Regions from separate parts of the Variovorax sp. YR752 genome, predicted to be linked through region 2. Evidence: predicted binding sites of a transcription regulator. Region 2 holds the regulator's gene; the other holds the start of a gene.
What was found. Region 2 encodes sigma-54, which starts transcription at its own class of promoters, with help from an activator protein. Its sites were predicted from a motif close to TGGCANGNAANCTGCTTT; they were not measured.

Region 1 (3,410 bases), on a different contig from region 2:
GATCAGGTCCGGCTGGATCTTCTCGACGAACTTCTCGAACTCGTAGCCGGTCACGTCGTCGTAGATCAGCGTCGCGTCGCCGATGTAGTGCGTGGTGCGCTGGTAGTCGTCGTTGTGCCCGAACTCGTAGCCGGTGCCGACCACCTTCATGCCCAGGTCCTCGTACGCGCCGATCACGTGCCGCGGGCGCAGTCCGCCGACGTACAGCATCACCGTCTTGTCTTCCAGGCGCGGCTTGTACTTGGCGATCACCGCGTCGACCAGCGGCTGGTACTTGGCGATCACCGCCTCGGCGTTGGCCTTGATGGTGTCGTCGAAATGGCTGGCGATCTCGCGCAGACTCTGCGCGATCTTGGTCGGGCCGAAGAAGTTGTACTCGACCCAGGGGATGCCGTACTTCTCTTCCATGTGCCGGCTGATGTAGTTCATCGAGCGGTAGCAGTGGATGAGGTTGAGCTTGGCCTTGGGCGTGTTCTCCAGCTCGGCGATGGTGCCGTCGCCCGACCACTGCGCGATCACGCGCAGGCCGATCTCTTCCAGCAGGATGCGTGACGACCAGGCATCGCCGCCGATGTTGTAGTCGCCGATGATGGTGACGTCGTAGGGTGTGCTGACGAACTCGGGGCGCTTGTTGGCGTCCATCTTGTCGAACACCCAGTCGCGGATCGCGTCGTTGGCCAGGTGGTGGCCGAGCGACTGGCTGACGCCGCGGAAGCCCTCGCAGCGCACCGGCACGATGGTGTGGCCGTCGAGTTCCTTGCTTTTCTTCTTCGACACCGCCTCGATGTCGTCGCCGATCAGGCCGATCGGGCATTCGCTCTGGATCGAGATGCCCTTGTTCAGCGGGAACAGCTCCTGGATCTCGTCGATGATCTTGTCGAGCTTCTTGTCGCCGCCGAAGACGATGTCCTTCTCCTGGAAATCGGAGGTGAACTGCATCGTCACGAAGGTGTCGATGCCGGTGGTGCCGATGTAGTAGTTGCGGCGTGCCGCCCAGCTGTACTGGCCGCAGCCCACCGGGCCGTGCGAGATGTGCACCATGTCCTTGATCGGGCCCCAGACCACGCCCTTCGAGCCGGCGTACGCGCAGCCGCGGATGGTCATCACGCCGGGCAGCGACTTGATGTTGGACTTCACGCCGCAGTCCGGCTTGCCTTCCTCGTACTGGCCGATGTGCTTGGCACGGCGCTTGGCCATCTTGTCGGGGTAGGCCTTCAGGACTTCGTCGATCAAGGCCTTGTTGGCGGCCTTGCGCTCTTCAACCGTCATGGACATGGTGCACTCCTTCGTGGGTGTCAGGCTGCCGCAGCCTCAGCGGCCAGCTCGGCGGCAGACTTGCCGACCAGCGACTCGTCGACCGACTTCATGATCCCGTGCTCCATCAGCAGGTCTTCCAGCTGGTCCATCGTGATGGGGGTGGGGATGGTGCCGTTGCCCGCGTTGGCGTGGATCTTGGTCGCCAGGTCGCGGTACTCCTGCGCCTGCTTGGAATCCGGCGCGTACTCGAGCACGGTCATGCGGCGCAGCTCGGCGTGCTGCACGATGTTGTCGCGCGGCACGAAGTGGATCAGCTTGCTGCCCAGCATCTTGGCCAGCGAGTCGGCCAGCTCGAGTTCCTTGTCGGTCTGGCGCTCGTTGCAGACCAGGCCGCCCAGGCGCACGCCGCCGCTGTTGGCGTACTTCAGGATGCCCTTGGAGATGTTGTTGGCCGCGTACATGGCCATCATCTCGCCGGACATGACGATGTAGATCTCCTGCGCCTTGTTCTCGCGGATCGGCATCGCGAAGCCGCCGCAGACCACGTCGCCGAGCACGTCGTAGGAGACGTAGTCGACACCGTCGTAGGCGCCGTTCTCTTCGAGGAAGTTGATCGAGGTGATGACGCCGCGGCCGGCGCAGCCCACACCCGGCTCCGGGCCGCCGGACTCGACGCAACGGATGTCGCGGTAGCCGATCTTCATCACGTCCTCGAGCTCGAGGTCCTCCACCGAACCCGCTTCCGCGGCCAGCGAGAGGATGGTGTCCTGCGCCTTGGCGTGCAGGATCAGGCGGGTCGAGTCGGCCTTGGGGTCGCAGCCGACGATGAGGATCTTCTGGCCCATCTCGGAGAGGGCGGCCAGCGTGTTCTGCGAGGTGGTGGACTTGCCGATGCCACCCTTGCCGTAGAAGGCGATCTGCCGAAGTTTTGCCATTTCAGTGCTCCTGTGTGTTCCGTTGAGAAGTTGACGATGCGGGTACGGTCGTCGCGATCTCTATGCAGCCTTCGGTGCCTCTATGGGTCTTCTTGGAAGGTCCCTCGGGGCCTGATAGGGGGTCCGCGCAGGCTCTTCATCGCAATGCGCGTGCCACCCTGCCCGTCTTGACTCAAGTGCTTGTTTTCACGAGGGAAACACGCGGTTCGAGGGTGCTGCGTGAGGGCTTGTGCGATTGTTCGAAACACGACAATGGCGAAGGCCGCGTGACGTTCGTTGCGCGTCGGGTTGCACGCGCCACCGGGCGTCGCTGTCATCGTGTGCGTGGTGGTACGCCGGTTGCTCTGTGCTGGTCCATGAGCGCCCTGCCCATCGTCGCCGCCGCTTCGAACCCGCACTACCGGCGGCTCGGTGGCGAGGCTGCGGTCGCGCAGCTGGTCGATGCCTTCTATGCCGCGATGGACCAGCGCGAAGACGCGCGCGACATCCGCGCGATGCATGCCGCCGACCTGTCGCACACCAAGGCCGTGCTGCGCCTGTACCTGAGCGAATGGCTGGGCGGCCCGAAGCTGTACTCGCCTGAACGCGGCCCGCCGCGGCTCGGCCGCGTGCATGCGCCCTTCGGCCTCGATGCCGCCGCGCGCAATGCCTGGATGGCCTGCATGCAAGACGCGCTTCAACAAACCTGTGCCGACGAGGCGCTGCGCAGCGAACTGCTCGCCGCCTTCGGCAAGGTCGCCGATCACCTCGCGAAAGCCCCATCCACCCACCGGAGCCATTGATGAGCACCACCCTCGCCGAACCCGGCCTTGCCGACACCGCCTTCGCCCGCCTCGAGTCCGAGGGCCGCCTGCTCAACCCGGTGCTGAAGGCGCCGACGAAGAAGCCGGGGCGCTTCGGCTTCCGCGGCGAACTGGCGCTGCGCTTCGCTGCCAAGCTGGCCGACGAAGCGCGCCCGCCCGAGCTGACCTGCGACCAGGTCATCGCGGTGGCGCAGGTCGGTGACCCCAAGCTCGCCTTCTTCGCCGGCTACCTGCTCAGCTTCGAGCACCTGAAGGACGTGGCCGAGACGCTGGGCGACACGCTGTCGGCCGGTGGCAAGTACTTCCTCTTCTGCAACAACATCGACCTGAGCAAGAAGTACCAGGTGCCTTTGCGCGGCGCCATGTTCTATGTGCTGCCGATCGACGAGGCCACGGTCTACAACGAGCTGCTCGA
Region 2 (3,410 bases):
CCACGCTGGGCGGCAGCCCCGAAGGGGAAGGGCGCAAGTGATCGAAACCGCAGGAACCCAGACGACCGCCGACGGCGTCCCCGGCAGCCGCCTCGTGGCGCGCGGCCTCAAGAAGAGCTACGGCAGCCGCACGGTCGTGAAAGACGTCTCGCTCGATGTGCAGAAGGGCGAAGTCGTCGGACTGCTCGGCCCCAACGGCGCGGGCAAGACCACCTCGTTCTACATGATCGTCGGGCTGGTGCGCGCCGACGCTGGTGAGATCACCATCGACGGCGAGCCCATCGCCCACATGCCCATTCACCGCCGCGCGCGCATGGGCCTGAGCTACCTGCCGCAGGAAGCCTCGATCTTCCGCAAGCTCACGGTCGAGGAAAACGTGCGTGCCGTGCTCGAGCTGCAGCGCGAGCCCGACGCCAACGGCCGCATGGTGCCGTTGTCGAAGCAGGCCACCGAAGAGCGACTGGCCGACCTGCTGTCCGACCTGCGCGTGGACCACCTGCGCGATTCGCCTGCGCTCGCGCTGTCGGGCGGCGAGCGCCGCCGCGTCGAGATCGCACGCGCGCTGGCCACGCAGCCGCGCTTCATCCTGCTGGACGAGCCCTTCGCCGGCATCGACCCGATTGCCGTGATCGAGATCCAGCGGATCATCAGTTTCCTGAAAGAGCGCGGCATCGGCGTGCTCATCACCGACCACAACGTGCGTGAAACGCTGGGCATCTGCGATCACGCGTTCATCATCAGCGACGGGCACGTGCTGGCACAAGGCACACCCTCGGAGATCGTCGACAACGCCGAGGTACGCAGGGTGTACCTGGGCGAGCACTTCCGCATGTAAGGGAGGGGCGCGTCCTCATGAAGCAAGGGCTGTCCCTTCGCGTCTCGCAGCATCTGGCGCTCACGCCGCAGCTGCAGCAGTCCATTCGCCTGCTCCAACTTTCCACGCTCGAACTGAGCCAGGAGGTGGAGCAGATGCTGGACGAGAACCCGTTCCTCGAACGCACCGCGGAAGAAGCCGCGCGCGAGGAGTTCGGGCTCGATGCTGTCGACACGCCCGTGCCGCGCGACGATGGCGGTGACACCGGCGAGGGCGATTTCGCCCCGGTGCCGGCCTCCAGCGCGACGACCACTTCGAGCGAAACCACCTCGACCCCCGACTCCGACGGCCCCGCCGCCGAGATCACCGAGCGCGAGCCCGACTGGGAAGGCGACGGCACCGTCGAGATGGCGCCCGACGACAGCGAGTGGGGCAGCGATGCGCCCGCACGCCAGAACAACCTCGGCGACGACGAACGTGCCGACGCCACCGAACTTGCGCGCAGCCAGGAGTCGCTGCAGTCGTTCCTGCACCGCCAGGCGCTGACCCTGCGGCTCAACGAAAACGACTGCGCCGCGCTGCGCTTCCTGATCGAATCGCTCAACGACGACGGCTACCTCGAAGACTCGCTGCCCGCATTGGCCTCGGGCCTGGCAGGCGACGACAACGACCAGTTCGACGACCTGGTGCACCACTTCCAGGTGGCGCTCGGCCTGCTGCAGAGCCTGGAGCCCGTCGGCGTCGGCGCGCGCGACCTCGGCGAATGCCTGAGCATCCAGCTGAAGGCGCTCGCGAACGAAGACGAGACCGAGGCCGAAGCGCTCATCCGCAAGACCGCCATCGCGATCTGCAAGCAGCCGATGGAGCTGCTCGCGCGGCGCGACTTCAAGCGCCTGGCCACGCTCACGCGCACCAACGAAGAGCTGGTGCGCTCGGCGCTGCAGATCATTGCGCGCCTGGAGCCCAAGCCGGGCCGCCGCTTCGTGGACGTCGAGCGCAACATCGTCGTGCCCGACGTGATCGTCACCAAGACGGGCCGCGGCACCAACATCAAGTTCCGCGTCATGCTGAACCCCGAGGTCATGCCGCGCCTGCGCGTGCACGACATCTACGCCGGCGCGCTCAAGGCGCACAAGGGCGAGGGCAGCCAGGCGCTGTCGCAGCGGCTGCAGGAGGCGCGCTGGTTCATCAAGAACATCCAGCAGCGCTTCGACACCATCCTGCGCGTGAGCAACGCCATCGTCGAGCGGCAGAAGAGCTACTTCGTGCACGGCGAGCTGGCCATGCGCCCACTGGTGCTGCGCGAGATTGCCGACGAACTGGGCCTGCACGAATCGACCATCTCGCGCGTGACCACGGCCAAGTACATGTCGACGCCCTTTGGCACGGTCGAGCTCAAGTACTTCTTCGGCTCGGCGCTGGGCACCGAGACCGGCGGCAACGCGTCGAGCACTGCGGTGCGCGCGCTCATCAAGCAGTTCGTGAGTTCCGAGAGCATCAAGAAGCCGCTGTCGGACAGCCAGATTTCCGAGATGCTGAAGGAGCAGGGCATCGAGTGCGCGCGCCGCACCGTGGCCAAGTACCGCGAGGCGCTGCGCATCGCGCCCGCCAACCTGCGCAAGGCCCTGTAGAAAGCCCACGATGACCCATCGCCTGCTGTCGCGCTGTGGGCATTGGGTTGTCGTCATCGCAACCGTGTTGCTGTTCACCGGCTGCGCCACGCTGCCCGACGAAGCGCCGCGCGCGCCCACCCAGGCCATCGCCGTCTCGGCCGACACTGCGCTCGGCAAGATCGCGCTGGCCTCGCAGCCCGACCCCGACCTCAGCGGCTTTCGCCTCATGCCCGGCGGCGACTTCGCCTTCGACACGCGGCTGCAGCTCGCGCGCCGCGCGCAGCGCACGCTCGACGTGCAGTACTACCAGATCGAGAACGACGAGACCGGCCGCTACCTGCTGCGCACCCTGCGCGACGCGGCCCAGCGCGGCGTGCGCGTGCGCCTGCTGATGGACGACCTGTACACGTCCGGCGAAGACGAGCTGCTGCTCGGCCTGGCTGCCACGCCGAACGTCGAGCTGCGCCTGTTCAATCCGTTCCCGGCCGGGCGCGGCAGCCTGCTCAGGCGCTTCACCGCTTCGCTGTTCGATTTCAGCCGCGTCAATCGCCGCATGCACAACAAGCTCTTCATCGCCGACGGCGCGATGGCGGTGGCGGGCGGGCGCAACATCGGCAACCAGTACTTCCGCCGCACCTCGGGCCAGAACTTCATCGATCTCGACACCTTCGTCACGGGCGCATTGATCCCGCGCCTGGGCGTGCTGTTCGACCAGTACTGGAACAGCCCGCACGTGCGCCCGATCGGCTCGGTCGTGCGCACCGACCTGCCGCGCGAAGAGCTGCAGCGCCGCTTCGATGCCGCCACCGGGCCCGACACCACGCCGCCGCCGCCCAAGCCTGCACCCAACGACCTGCTCGGCTACAGCCCGGTGGCCGACGACCTCGACGCCGGCAAGCTCGGCCTGATCTGGACCACCGCCGAGGCCTACGCCGATTCGCCCGATCGCGTGATCGGCAAGACCGCGTCGTATGGCGGCGTGC

Region 1: a site for sigma-54 is predicted at 2,331-2,348, ahead of nifH (nitrogenase iron protein). Genes of this name have one in related genera too.

The regions. Positions count from the first base shown of each region.
Region 1 covers NZ_CALRZC010000037.1:29,596-33,005, reverse strand. Annotated here, with positions in the region: gene nifD (nitrogenase molybdenum-iron protein alpha chain) at 1-1,275, opposite strand, end outside; gene nifH (nitrogenase iron protein) at 1,296-2,192, opposite strand; gene AAG801_RS11660 (group II truncated hemoglobin) at 2,549-2,974, shown strand; gene AAG801_RS11655 (hypothetical protein) at 2,974-3,410, shown strand, end outside.
Region 2 covers NZ_CALRZC010000070.1:31,168-34,577, reverse strand. Annotated here, with positions in the region: gene lptA (lipopolysaccharide transport periplasmic protein LptA) at 1-41, shown strand, start outside; gene lptB (LPS export ABC transporter ATP-binding protein) at 38-835, shown strand; gene rpoN (RNA polymerase factor sigma-54) at 853-2,445, shown strand; gene AAG801_RS17995 (phospholipase D family protein) at 2,456-3,410, shown strand, end outside.